DNA from 2 places in the Salmonella sp. HY31 genome. Region 1 is predicted to be linked to the other one. Evidence: riboswitches for the same ligand, from Rfam matches in the RefSeq annotation. Region 1 holds a riboswitch; the other holds the start of a gene.
The links. A riboswitch is a leader RNA that binds a small molecule or an ion and turns the genes downstream of it on or off. The one in region 1 is predicted to bind thiamine pyrophosphate.
Positions count from the first base shown of each region.

Region 2: linked by a shared signal. The riboswitch ahead of thiM (hydroxyethylthiazole kinase) and the one ahead of thiC (phosphomethylpyrimidine synthase ThiC) in region 1 are both predicted to bind thiamine pyrophosphate.

Region 1 is NZ_CP170479.1:4,532,232-4,539,451, reverse strand. Features, by position in the region: gene thiG (thiazole synthase) at 1-607, opposite strand, end outside; gene thiS (sulfur carrier protein ThiS) at 609-809, opposite strand; gene ACE15A_RS21730 (HesA/MoeB/ThiF family protein) at 790-1,548, opposite strand; gene thiE (thiamine phosphate synthase) at 1,541-2,176, opposite strand; gene thiC (phosphomethylpyrimidine synthase ThiC) at 2,176-4,071, opposite strand; TPP riboswitch at 4,158-4,258, opposite strand; gene rsd (sigma D regulator) at 4,311-4,799, opposite strand; gene nudC (NAD(+) diphosphatase) at 4,892-5,665, shown strand; gene hemE (uroporphyrinogen decarboxylase) at 5,706-6,770, shown strand; gene nfi (deoxyribonuclease V) at 6,780-7,220, shown strand, end outside.
Region 2 is NZ_CP170479.1:1,640,225-1,647,444, forward strand. Features, by position in the region: gene ACE15A_RS07590 (fimbrial assembly chaperone) at 1-300, shown strand, start outside; gene ACE15A_RS07595 (fimbrial biogenesis outer membrane usher protein) at 315-2,801, shown strand; gene ACE15A_RS07600 (fimbrial protein) at 2,813-3,826, shown strand; gene rcnB (Ni(II)/Co(II) efflux transporter accessory subunit RcnB) at 3,887-4,201, opposite strand; TPP riboswitch at 4,483-4,579, shown strand; gene thiM (hydroxyethylthiazole kinase) at 4,611-5,399, shown strand; gene thiD (bifunctional hydroxymethylpyrimidine kinase/phosphomethylpyrimidine kinase) at 5,396-6,196, shown strand; gene ACE15A_RS07620 (GntR family transcriptional regulator) at 6,233-6,979, shown strand; gene ACE15A_RS07625 (PfkB family carbohydrate kinase) at 6,953-7,220, opposite strand, start outside.

The DNA.
Region 1 (7,220 bases):
CCAGCACCGCATCTGCGCCTATTTCCAGCGCCTGCGTGGCATGGCTGGGTACGCCGATACCCGCGTCCACGACCACCGGGACAGTAGCCTGCTGGATAATAATCTCCAGCATCGCGCGGGTTTCCAGCCCCTGATTGGATCCAATCGGCGCGCCAAGCGGCATCACTGCCGCGCAGCCAACTTCTTCCAGCCGTTTACACAATACCGGGTCTGCGCCGCAGTAGGGCAACACCACGAACCCCTGTTTTACCAGCTCCCCGGCGGCTTTCAGCGTTTCAATCGGGTCTGGCAACAGCCAGCGGGCATCGGGATGAATCTCCAGCTTTAGCCAGTGCGTCCCCAGCGCTTCGCGCGCCAGTTGGGCAGCGAAGATCGCCTCTTCGGCGGTTTTCGCCCCTGAAGTATTGGGTAACAGCGTCACACCAGCCTCGAGAAGCGGCGCCAGGATGGCATCATTTGGCTTACGTAAATCGACGCGCTTCATTGCCAGCGTCACCAGTTGGCTGCCGGAGGCGCGGATGGCGTCGACCATTAGCTGTGCAGAAGCAAATTTCCCGGTGCCGGTGAACAGATGTGAATCAAACGTTTTATCGGCAATACGTAACATCTCAACCTCCTGCTATAACGTGAAAAAGCAGGATCTGGTCGCCTTCCTGCACGATATGTTGCCGCCACCGCTCGCGTGGCAGAATCTGTTGATTTAGCGCCAGCGCTGCGCCCGGTTTAAGCTGATTGAGTTGCGTGAGCAGCTCACTGACGGTTTGTCCCTCTGCGCACTGCATCGGTTCATCATTGAACTGAATCTGCATGTTGCCCTCCACAGACCGGGCAGTCGCTGGCGCGATGCAGCGCCAGGCTGCGCCACTGGCTGGTTTTACCGTCAAACAGGCGCAGCTCGCCGCTCGGCGTTTCCATCCCACTGAGGAATTTGATTGCCTCCAGCGCCTGCAAGGCGCCCATGACGCCAACGACGGGACCGACGATACCTGCGGTACGGCAGTTGCGCTCTGGCTCCACATCGTCTGACCACAGGCAACGGTAACAGCCTTGCTCCCACGGTGGCGTCAGTATCATCAACTGGCCGCCAAAGCCGACGGCGCTGGCGGTAATTAATGGTGTATTCAGTGCCACGCAGGCGACGTTGATCTCCTGACGGGTCGCCATGTTGTCGGTACAGTCGAGCACGACGTCGGCACGCGCTACCGCGTTCTTAAGCACATCGCCAGTCAGACGCTGTTTCAATACGATCAGCTCGCTGCCGGGGTTGAGCCGCGCCAGCCGTAGCTTCGCCGCCTGCGCCTTCGGGTGGGCGATATCGTCGGTGGTGAACAGAATTTGCCGCTGGAGATTGCTCAAGTGAACATCGTCATCGTCCGCCAGCGTCAGCGTACCAACGCCTGCGCCCGCCAGATAGAGTGCCGCAGGCGAACCCAATCCGCCTAAGCCGACAATCAATACATGACTATTGAGCAACTTTTGCTGGCCTTCAATCGCAATATCGCCGAGCAGGATCTGGCGGCTATAGCGCATAAAATCATGGTCATTCATCGCCGACTCCTGCGATTGCAAGTAACTGTTGCGTAGCGGCGCGCCAGTCGGCGGCCTGGGTGATGGCGCTGACCACGGCAATACTGCCGACGCCGGTCGCCAGCACCGCAGGGGCGCGTTCCACACTGATACCGCCAATCGCCACGGTGGGGTAATCCGCCAGACGTTCAATATGCCGCGCCAACTGTTTCAGTCCCTGCGGGGCGGAAGGCATCTGCTTGGTTTGCGTCGGGAAGACGTGGCCGAGGGCGATGTAGGAAGGACGAGCGGCGAGCGCTATGTCGATTTCCATATCATCATGCGTTGAGACGCCCAGGCGTAAACCGGCGGCCCGAATGGCGCTCAGGTCGGTGATCTCCAGGTCTTCCTGACCCAGATGCACGCCCCAGGCGTTGTGCTTAATCGCCAGACGCCAGTAATCGTTGATAAACAGACGGGCATTGTAACGACGCCCAAGCGCAATGGCCGCGACCACATCCGCTTCGACGTCGTCATCGCGCTTGTCTTTGATGCGAAGCTGGATGGTGCGTACGCCCGCCGCCAGCAGGCGCTCAACCCACGTTACACTATCGACCACCGGATAGAGACCTAAGCGGAAAGGGACGGGGGGAAAGTTAGGCTGGTACATTACGCTTCCTCCCGCTTCAGATAGATTTCGCCACCTTTAGCGCGGAAGCTCTCCGACATATCGGCCATTCCCACTTCGATAGTTTGCGCGGCGGCATAGTCGCGCACTTCCTGGCTGATTTTCATTGAGCAGAATTTTGGCCCGCACATCGAGCAGAAGTGCGCCACTTTGCCGGATTCTTGCGGTAGGGTTTCGTCGTGCCAGGCGCGGGCGGTGAACGGGTCGAGCGCCAGGTTAAACTGATCTTCCCAGCGGAATTCAAAACGCGCTTTCGACATCGCGTTATCGCGGATCTGCGCGCCTGGGTGGCCTTTCGCCAGGTCGGCGGCATGGGCGGCAATCTTATAGGCGATCAGCCCCTGCTTAACGTCTTCTTTGTTCGGCAGACCGAGGTGCTCTTTCGGCGTGACGTAGCACAACATCGCGCAGCCAAACCAGCCGATCATCGCCGCGCCAATGCCGGAGGTGAAGTGGTCATAACCCGGCGCGATATCGGTGGTCAGCGGCCCTAAGGTATAAAACGGCGCTTCATGGCAGTGCTCCAGCTCTTCGGTCATATTGCGGCGGATCATCTGCATCGGAACATGTCCCGGGCCTTCAATCATTACCTGTACGTCGTATTCCCAGGCGATTTTGGTCAGCTCGCCCAGCGTATGCAGTTCGGCAAACTGCGCGTCGTCATTGGCGTCCTGAATGGAACCCGGTCGCAGCCCGTCGCCCAGCGAGAGTGAGACGTCATAGGCGGCGCAGATTTCACAAATCTCGCGGAAGTGCTCATACAAGAAGTTCTCTCTGTGATGAGAAAGACACCACTTCGCCATGATCGAGCCGCCGCGCGAGACAATGCCGGTCAGGCGTCTGGCGGTCATCGGCACGTAGCGCAGCAGTACACCGGCGTGAATAGTGAAATAGTCTACCCCTTGTTCCGCCTGTTCCAGCAGAGTATCGCGGAAGGCTTCCCAGGTAAGATCCTCGGCGATCCCGTTGACCTTCTCCAGCGCCTGGTAGATCGGCACGGTGCCGATTGGCACCGGGCTATTACGCAGGAGCCACTCACGGGTTTCGTGTATATAGCGCCCGGTGGAGAGATCCATCACCGTATCCGCCCCCCAGCGCGTCGACCACACCAGTTTTTCGACCTCTTCTTCGATGGAGGAGGTCACCGCCGAGTTGCCGATATTGGCGTTGACCTTCACCAGGAAGTTGCGGCCAATAATCATCGGTTCCGATTCCGGATGATTGATGTTAGCGGGGATGATGGCGCGTCCGGCGGCGACTTCATCGCGCACAAACTCCGGGGTGATGTTTTCCGGCAGGCGCGCGCCGAAGCTTTCTCCGGGATGCTGGTGGCGCAGCACTTCACTGCGGATACGCTCCCGGCCCATGTTTTCACGGATGGCGATAAACGCCATTTCCGGCGTCACGATCCCGTTACGGGCATAATGAAGTTGCGTCACGCGGTGTCCGGCTTTGGCGCGTTTTGGCGTTAACAGACCGGTAAAGCGCAATGCGTCAAGCCCTTCATCCGTCAGACGTTCGCGGGTATAGGCAGAACTGCGGTCAGAAAGCGTTTCTACATCAGCCCGCGCTTCAATCCACGGCTGGCGTAGCTTTGCCAGACCCTGCTGGATGTTGATGGCGATATCCTGATCACCGTACGGGCCGGAGGTGTCATACACTGGAATCGCTTCATTTTCTTCATACTGCGGGTGGTCTTTCGTTCCGCTAATCAATGTCGGGCTAAGCTGAATTTCGCGCATCGGTACGCGAATATCATGCTGCGAACCGGTAACGTAGATGCGTTTCGAGTTGGGAAACGCGGTGCCTTCCAGCGTATCGATAAAATGCTGGGCTTTAGCGCGCTGCTCGCGGCGGGTTAATTTTGTTGTAGACATAGCTCATTCCAAAAAATTAAGGACGTGGCTTGTCAGACGACGGATGGAGTAATGGATGTGCGCCGCCCGTAAAGGCAGCAGCATAAAGCAGAATTACTCTTGTTCCCTTCGCAGGTATTAACCTGATCAGGTTCCGCGGATCCCGAATTAACGGTCTCAGCCAAAAATGGCACTCCGACAAGATGGCATCCCCTCATAAGAGGGGGAAGTTTGTAACCTACCTGTTAACGGCGTAAAACTCAAGCGGGACGTTTTACTCTGGCGCCGTCGTGCATTGCGTCAAATACCAGCATAATCAGCTTGTCTTCCAGCACAAAGCGGGCTTCCAGCGCCTCGCCGATATCTGACAGAGCCTGTTGAAATTCGAGACAATTATCGTGATCGATGGCAGTTTCCAGGCTGGAATCGTAATAATCCATAATGCGCTGCGTATTATCTTCCAGCAGCGGCCAGATTTTTGCCGCATGTAAAAGCTGACCGTTTCCTTCCAATTTATGGAGAATACGTTCATAAATACTGAAGTGCCCGGCGGAAAGGTAATCGACCAGGCTCTGACAAAAATCATCCAGCGCTTTTTCATTCAGCCGCATGTACGATTCTTTGCCAGGCTTAATGCCAACCAGATTGTAGTAAGCCACGAGCAGGTGCTTACGTACATGTAGCCAGCGATCGACCAGTTTGTTGCTTCCGCCAACGCGCTCCGTCAGGTTTTCCAGCTGGTTTAGCATGATTGTCTCCGCAAGTTAGATAAAGGCTGTGCGCCATAAATGTAAAAATATTGTTAACAACATGCCAGTGAAGCAAAGGTAGTGCAAGAGCTATGGATCGTATAATTGAAAAATTAGAGAGTGGCTGGTGGATCGTCAGCCATGAACAAAAATTATGGTTGCCGTATGGGGAATTACCACACGGGCTGGCGGCAAATTTCGATCTTGTGGGGCAGCGCGCACTCCGGATAGGTGAATGGCAAGGCGAGCCCGTCTGGCTGGTGTTACAGCATCGGCGTCATGATATGGGATCGGTACGCCAGGTTATCGATCAGGATGCAGGGCTGTTCCAACTGGCGGGACGCGGCGTACAGCTGGCGGAGTTTTATCGCTCGCATAAATTTTGCGGCTATTGCGGGCACCCTATGCACCCCAGTAAAACCGAATGGGCGATGCTGTGCAGCCATTGCCGCGAGCGTTACTACCCGCAAATCGCCCCCTGCATTATTGTTGCCATTCGCCGTGAGGATTCTATTCTGCTTGCCCGGCATGTTCGCCACCGTAACGGCGTGCATACGGTACTGGCCGGGTTTGTTGAAGTAGGCGAAACCTTAGAACAGGCGGTAGCGCGCGAGGTGATGGAGGAGAGCGGGATTAAGGTGAAAAATCTGCGCTATGTGACTTCCCAGCCGTGGCCTTTTCCGCAGTCGCTGATGACCGCTTTCATGGCGGAGTATGACAGCGGCGAGATTGTCATCGACCCGAAAGAGCTGTTGGAAGCAAATTGGTACCGTTATGACGATCTTCCTCTACTGCCGCCGCCGGGCACCGTCGCACGCCGTTTAATCGAAGATACGGTGGCAATGTGTCGGGCTGAATACGACTGACATGTTACACTGGGCGCATCAACGCTAAAGGAATGTAAAAATGACCGAACTCAAAAACGATCGTTATCTACGTGCGCTGCTGCGCCAGCCCGTTGATGTTACGCCAGTGTGGATGATGCGCCAGGCAGGCCGTTATCTACCGGAGTATAAAGCCACTCGCGCGCAGGCGGGCGATTTTATGTCGCTGTGCAAAAATGCCGAACTGGCCTGCGAGGTCACTTTACAGCCGCTGCGCCGTTATCCGCTTGATGCGGCGATCCTTTTCTCGGATATCCTGACGATTCCGGACGCAATGGGACTGGGGCTCTATTTTGAAGCCGGGGAAGGCCCGCGCTTTACGGCTCCTGTCACCTGTAAAACCGATGTCGATAAGCTGCCCATTCCCGATCCGGAGGATGAACTGGGCTACGTGATGAATGCGGTACGCACGATTCGCCGCGAACTAAAAGGCGAGGTTCCGCTGATCGGCTTTTCCGGCAGTCCGTGGACGCTGGCGACCTATATGGTGGAAGGCGGCAGCAGCAAAGCCTTCACGGTGATTAAAAAGATGATGTACGCTGACCCGCAGGCGTTGCATCTGCTGCTGGATAAGTTGGCGAAAAGCGTCACGCTGTACCTCAACGCGCAAATCAAAGCTGGCGCGCAGTCGGTGATGATTTTCGATACCTGGGGCGGCGTGCTAACCGGCCACGATTACCAGCAATTCTCCCTGTACTACATGCATAAAATCGTGGATGGCCTGCTGCGTGAAAACGACGGGCGTCGGGTACCGGTGACGCTGTTCACCAAAGGCGGCGGTCAATGGCTGGAAGCGATGGCGGAAACCGGCTGCGACGCGCTGGGCCTTGACTGGACAACCGATATTGCCGATGCGCGTCGCCGTGTGGGTCATAAGGTCGCTCTGCAAGGCAATATGGACCCCTCAATGCTTTATGCGCCGCCAGCCCGTATCGAAGACGAAGTCGCGACTATACTTTCTGGTTTCGGTCAGGGAGAAGGGCACGTCTTTAACCTCGGACATGGCATCCATCAGGATGTGCCGCCAGAACATGCTGGCGCATTTGTGGAGGCGGTGCACCGACTTTCTGCGCAGTATCACAACTAAGGAGTTAGTATGGATCTCGCGTCGCTACGCGCTCAACAGATAGAACTTGCTTCATCGGTTTGCCGCGAGGATCGGTTGGACAAAGATCCGCCGGCGTTTATCGGCGGGGCGGACGTCGGTTTTGAGCAGGGCGGCGAGGTGACGCGGGCGGCGATGGTATTGCTGAAATACCCGTCGCTTGAGCTGGTAGAGTACAAGGTGGCGCGTATCGCCACCACCATGCCGTATATCCCCGGCTTTCTCTCTTTTCGTGAATATCCTGCGCTGCTGGCAGCGTGGGAACAACTCTCGCAAAAGCCCGATTTGCTGTTTGTAGATGGTCACGGTATTTCGCATCCGCGTCGGCTTGGCGTCGCCAGCCATTTTGGACTGTTGGTGGACGTGCCAACTATCGGCGTGGCGAAAAAACGGCTATGCGGTAAATTTGAACCGCTTTCCGCTGAACCTGGC
Region 2 (7,220 bases), 1.9 Mb from region 1:
ATGCAGAATCGCATTAAATTTATTTATCGCCCACAAGGTATCACTGGTGTAGGTAAAAATAGTTTTTCGTATCTGCATATCAGGTATACCAGCGGTAGTATTACTATCAAAAACAATTCAGCCAACTGGATAACTATTCCTGACGTAACAGGTAATTCAAAAATTAATAAAGAAACACTATTACTGGCACCCTGGTCGGATAAAACGGTTACTACCGCCACTGTTGTTAATTATTATAAAGTCACCCTTATTGATGATCATGGTAACTATTTGAGTGAAAAAATAAAAACTGGAAAATAGCTCAAGGACTGATTATGTCAAAGATAAACTCCATTACGCTGGCCATATTGTCAGTGTTGGTAACTTCATCCGTATGGGCGGAAGAAGAAACGTTTGATACCCACTTTATGATTGGTGGATTAAATGGCGAAAAGATTTCCCGTTATCAGATTGATGGCGATAAGCCCATGCCCGGCATGTATGAAATGGATGTTTATCTGAATAATCAGTGGCGCGGTCATTACGAAATCAATATTAAAGCCGATCCGGACGCGACATGCTTAACCTGGGCGCAGTTACAGCAAATTGGTATTCGTACCGACAATATTAAAGCAGATAAAAATGTGGATTGCGTACCGCTGCGTGCGGCGGTACAGGGCGGCAGCATTGACTATGATATCGGGCAGTTTATGCTGAATTTACGCGTACCGCAGGCATATGTGAATGAATATGAGCCAGGTTATATGCCGCCTGAAACCTGGGATCGTGGGATTAACGCTTTTTATACCTCTTATTATGCCAGCCAGTATTACAGTAACTATAAACATGGCGGCGATGATAAAAGCAGCTATGTGAGCCTGAATAGCGGATTAAACCTGCTGAGTTGGCAACTGCATTCCAATGCCAACTATACAAAAAGCAACGAGGGTAGCGGCCAGTGGAAAAGTAACACCCTGTATTTGGAACGCGGCATTCCGCAGATTCTCGGCACGCTGCGCGCCGGAGATATGTATACCGGGTCGGACATCTTTGACGCCGTGCGTTTTCGCGGCGTGCGTATCTGGCGCGATATGCAAATGCTACCAAACTCGAAACAGAGCTTTACGCCGGTAGTGCGTGGGATTGCTCAGAGCAACGCGCTGGTATCTATTGAACAAAATGGTTTTATTATTTATCAGAAAGAGGTCCCTCCCGGTCCATTCGCTATTGATGATTTGCAGCTTGCTGGCGGCGGCGCGGATTTGGATGTTAGCGTAAAAGAAGCTGACGGTTCAGTATCACATTATCTGGTACCTTATTCATCGGTACCGAATATGTTGCAAGCGGGCGTGTCGAAATATGATTTTGCTGCGGGACGTAGTCATATCGAAGGCGCGAGTAATCAGTCTGATTTTATACAAGGTAGCTACCAGTACGGTCTGAATAATTTGCTGACGATATATGGCGGGACAATGTTGTCGGATAATTACTCTGCATTTGTACTCGGTACTGGCTGGAATACGCTGATTGGCGCGGTATCGGTAGACGCCACGCGCTCGCATAGCGAACAGGATAATGGTGATGTTTTTGATGGGCAGAGTTTTCAGGTAGAGTGGAATAAATATGTTGCGCAGACCGGAACGCAGTTTGCTTTGGCAGCCTGGCGTTATTCGTCACGGGATTATCGAACCTTTAACGATCACGTATGGGCGAATAATAAAAATAATTACCAGCGCGATGAAAATGATGTGTATGACATTGCCGACTATTATCAGAACGATTTTGGTCGGAAGAACAGTTTTTCACTTAATATCAATCAGGCATTACCTGCCAACTGGGGATTTCTGGCGGTCAGCGGCCTGTGGCGCGATTATTGGGGACGCAGCGGAACCGGTAAAGATTATCAATTAAGTTATTCAAACTCCTGGCAACGTATTAGCTATACCTTATCCGTTAGCCAGACATATGATGAGGATCACCATGAGGATAAGCGTTTTAACCTGTATATCTCGATTCCGTTCTCATGGGGCGACGGTATTTCTACCCCGCGGCGCGATCTGTTCGTTTCTAACTCAACAACGTTCGATGATGACGGTTATCAATCGAATAACACCAGTTTAAGCGGCGTGGCGGGGAACCGCGATCAGTTTAGCTATGGCGCTAATCTGAGCCACCAGCGACAGGGTAGTGAGACAACAGCGGGCGGCAGTCTGGTCTGGCGTGCGCCGATAGCGACGGTGGGCGGCAGTTACAGCCAGTCGAATAAATACCAGCAGGCCAGCGGCAATATTCAGGGCGGTATCGTGGCGTGGTCCGACGGCGTGGCGCTGGCTCCCCGGTTGTCGGATACTTTTGCCATTGTTAACGCGCCGGGACTGCAGGGTGCAGCGGTGCAGGGCCATCGGTACTTAACCACGGACAGCAAAGGCTACGCTATTTATGACAGCTTAACGCCGTATCGCGAAAATATGCTGATGCTGGATCTTTCCAACAGTGATAGCGATGTTGCGTTATTGGGCAACCGCAAGGGTGCAGTGCCTTATCGTGGCGCGGTGGTACTGGCGGAATTTGAGACCGATCGACGTAAACCCTGGTACTTCCTCGCCCGGCGTCCGGATGGTTCTCCTTTATCGTTCGGCTATGAGGTAGAAGATAACGCGGGTAATAACGTCGGCCTCGTAGGTCAGGGTAGTCGGTTATTTATTCGCACCAATGATATTCCCGCGTCGGTACGTGTCGCGGTGAATAAACAGCAGAGGCAGTTCTGTACCATCACCTTTGAGAAGGTGATTAATGAGAATAAAGTCTATATTTGCCGATAAGGGATGCGTTTATGAAAAAATATGGGTTTTTGTTTTTACTATTAATCCCGCTGTTGGGACAAGCAAAATGTACGCCGAAAGGAACTACGAGCGCAACGCAACCTATTACATTGGATTTAACAACGGGATCAACAACGGTAAATTTTAATCCCAATTTACAAGGATCATTTGACTGCAATACGACAGGCGATAAAATGTACTATGCGACAAGTTTACAAGACTATATCGTTGAAATAAAAGATAGTGCCAGTAGTCAGTCAATTTTTATCAAACTGACACTTGAAAGTTCAGATTTTCCTGTTAATACAGGCAGTGATAGAATTGCCTCAGTTAAAAATTATTCGGTAGATGATACTCTGAATAATAAACAAATGACCCTTAAAGCATCGTACGTAGCCGCAATGTCATATAGTTCAGATAATGGCGAGAAAGTATACGGTAATTCGTTCAGCTTATCTAAGCCTGCGGTTAATTTTTTATCTAATAATTCATGTAACTCAAATATTTTGGCGTGGATAGTGTGTTCTGCCCTGCGGTTGTTTAGCAATGATAATGCCTACTCCCAATATTTGACGTTTACCGTCAAACACAAGCCCACCACCTGTCGTTTTTCACAGCCTACATATGAAATAAAAATGCCGGATACGACGTTAAGTGAGATTTTGTCCGGCAATAACAGTAAAACGGGATCGACAAATCTGGTACTCAATTGCGACGGGGTTTATAATGTTACCACCAACCCGGTCAGTTTTAACGTGGCGCGCGGCGACTGGAACGACAACGGAACGATACTGAAAAACACGATAATCAATGGCGCCCAAGGCGTTGGTTTCCAGATTTATAACGGCACCGCCGCCACGCCGTTAAAACGGGGTGATGCTCTGATGAGCAGGTTAACGAAAATGGCGACAATCAATGATCAGTATACTTTCCCCATTACCGCGAGATACGTGCGTATAACAGGGGAAGCACTACAGCCTGGCGAAGTCCAAAGCAAAGTTATATTTGCCGTATCCTATGACTAATTAGCGTAATGATGATTTCCCCTGTTTCACGTACTTTCGTCAAGAAAGTACGTGCTTTTTTTACCGATGATAAAAAATCTCGCCGTCATAGGCTTTGATGATTTTTCCATCGGCATCGTTAATCAGCACATACGCGCCGCCCATATAGGTCCAGTGGGTACCGGCATCCGGCGCGGGCAGATTACGTAATTTCCACTGTTTAATATTGTACTCATCGGTGCGGTACATCTGCGGAACGGTATCACCGGGCTTGAAGTGTGTGAAGTCGGCAATAAAACTCTTTAACTCATATTGATCAATGCCCGTTGTCGCGGGGGCGGCCCATGCAAAACTGGTTGCAAGCAACAGCGCGCAAGGCAGCAACTTACTTTTCATACTTTTACCCTCCACATATGCGGGTCAGTTAACGTCGTGTGTATCATTTCTGCTGGTGGTGCATCTGACAAGCGCTATTTTGTTATCTCACGCCCCTTTTCGTAAAAAGTGTAAACGAAAGCGTCGTGCAGCAACATATCCGGCAGCAAGTTTGCCAGAACCGAATAGGTTTTGAGAACTATCTGATAACACTGAAATTATCATCCGCCACTGGCTGTAAATTTACATTGCCTGGCGCAGACAGTATGCTTAATAGCGAAACCCCGCTTAACACGGCGGGGCTTCACGACTCGGGGTGCCCTTCTTTATGAAGGCTGAGAAATACCCGTACCACCTGATCTGGATAATGCCAGCGTAGGGAAGTCTGACACTGCTCGTGTCCCTTCTTCACGCGGGCAGGAGCTGAACCATGCAGCCTGACCTGCACTGCCGTACGCTTGCGGCACATACGTTAAAACACTTTCGCGTGCTCTCCCCGCTTACGCACTGTATGACGAATGACGTCGTACAAACGTTTACCGCCAATACGCTGCTGGCGCTGGGCGCGTCACCCGCTATGGTGATTGATCCTGCCGAGGCCAGACCGTTTGCCGCCATCGCCAACGCCTTGCTGGTTAATGTCGGAACATTAACCGCCTCACGTGCTGACGCGATGCGTGCGGCGGTAGAAAGCGCTTATGATGCCAAAACGCCGTGGACGCTCGACCCTGTCGCGGTGGGCGCGCTGGAATTCCGTCGGCGATTTTGCCTGGAGCTCTTGTCCCTGCGCCCGGCGGCAATACGCGGCAATGCCTCGGAAATCCTGGCGTTAGCCGGCATGGCGCTGGGCGGACGCGGCGTAGATACCACCGAAGCGGCGTTGGCCGCACTGCCTGCGGCGCAGGCGCTGGCGCGTCAGATAGACTGCATTGTTGTGGTCACCGGCGAGGTAGATTACGTCACTAACGGTCAGCGCACGCTGAGCATTCCCGGCGGCGATCCGTTAATGACTCGCATTGTAGGCACCGGCTGCGCGTTGTCGGCGGTCGTTGCCGCCAGTTGCGCGTTACCGGGCGCCGCGCTGGACAATGTCGCGTCGGCCTGCTGCTGGATGAAACTGGCAGGCCAGGCCGCGGCAGTGCGTAGCGAGGGACCGGGCAGCTTCATCCCGGCTTTTCTTGATGCGCTATATCATCTGGATGTGGAGGCGCGCCAATGAAGAGAATTAACGCGCTGACGATTGCTGGCACCGATCCCAGCGGCGGGGCCGGTATCCAGGCGGATCTCAAGACCTTTTCCGCGCTGGGCGCATATGGCTGTTCGGTCATTACCGCGCTGGTGGCGCAAAATACCTGTGGCGTACAGTCGGTGTACCGGATAGATCCGGACTTTGTCGCCGCTCAACTTGATTCCGTGTTCAGCGATGTGCGCATTGATACCACGAAAATCGGGATGCTGGCGGAAACCGATATTGTCGAGGTCGTGGCGGAACGACTACAGCGTCATCATGTACGTAATGTGGTGCTGGATACGGTGATGCTGGCGAAAAGCGGCGATCCGCTGCTCTCGCCCTCCGCGGTAGAAACATTACGCGTCCGGCTGTTGCCGCAGGTATCGCTGATTACGCCTAATTTGCCGGAAGCCGCAGCGTTGCTGAATGCACCCCATGCGCGTACGGAACAGGAGATGCTGGCGCAGGGGCGGGCATTACTGGCGATGGGGTGTGAGGCGGTATTGATGAAAGGCGGGCATTTAGAGGATGCGCAAAGCCCGGACTGGCTCTTTACCCGTGAGGGCGAGCAGCGTTTTAGCGCGCCGCGTGTGAGTACCAAAAATACGCATGGGACGGGCTGTACGCTGTCGGCGGCGCTGGCGGCGTTACGGCCCCGGCATTGCAGTTGGGGAGAGACGGTAAACGAGGCGAAGGCATGGCTTTCGGCGGCGCTGGCTCAGGCGGATACGCTGGAAGTGGGGAAGGGCATTGGTCCGGTACATCATTTCCACGCGTGGTGGTAGTATACTGCCTACAGACCCGTCGTCAGGAAAAGATAAATGGAACAAGCGCATACCCGGCTCATCGCGCAACTGAATGAACGAATTTCAGCGGCGGATAATACGCCGCTATACATGAAATTCGCCCAGACGGTAAAGGATGCCGTTCGCAGCGGTATTCTTGAGCACGGTAATATTTTGCCTGGCGAACGCGATCTCAGCCAGCTTACCGGCGTTTCGCGTATCACGGTACGGAAAGCGATGCAGGCGCTGGAAGAAGAGGGGGTCGTCACGCGCGCCCGCGGCTACGGTACGCAAATCAATAATATCTTTGAGTATTCCCTGAAAGAGGCGCGGGGATTTTCTCAGCAGGTTGTCTTGCGCGGTAAAAAACCGGATACGCTATGGGTTAACAAACGCGTGGTAAGTTGTCCGGATGAGGTCGCTCAGCATCTGGCGATCCCCACAGGCAGCGACGTCTTTTTACTCAAACGTATTCGTTATGTTGATGAGGACGCGGTATCGATTGAAGAGTCCTGGGTGCCCGCGCATCTGATTCATGATGTCGACGCGATTGGCATTTCTCTGTATGACTATTTTCGTCGCCAGCACATTTACCCTCAGCGTACCCGATCTCGCGTCAGCGCCCGGATGCCGGATGATGAGTTTCAGTCGCATATTCAAATGGATGGTAAAGTGCCGGTGCTGGTGATTAAGCAGGTGGCGTTCGATCAGCAGCAGCGGCCTATTGAATACAGCATCAGTTATTGTCGTAGCGACCTATACGTTTTTGTGTGCGAGGAGTAGCGCCTCGCGCGTGGGCGCGCAGTCGCCGCCGCGATGCCTGACCACCCAGCTTGCCACCGCATTTCCCAGCAGTACGGCATCCGCGAGCGACCAGCCTGACGCCAGTCCTGCCAGTACGCCGCCAGCATGGCTGTCGCCCGCGCCGATGGTATCCACCACGGTAGCCGGAAACGCTGGCACAAAGCCGGAAGATTGCGCGCTAAAATACCACGCTCCGTCTTTATCGTGGCGCACTACCAGC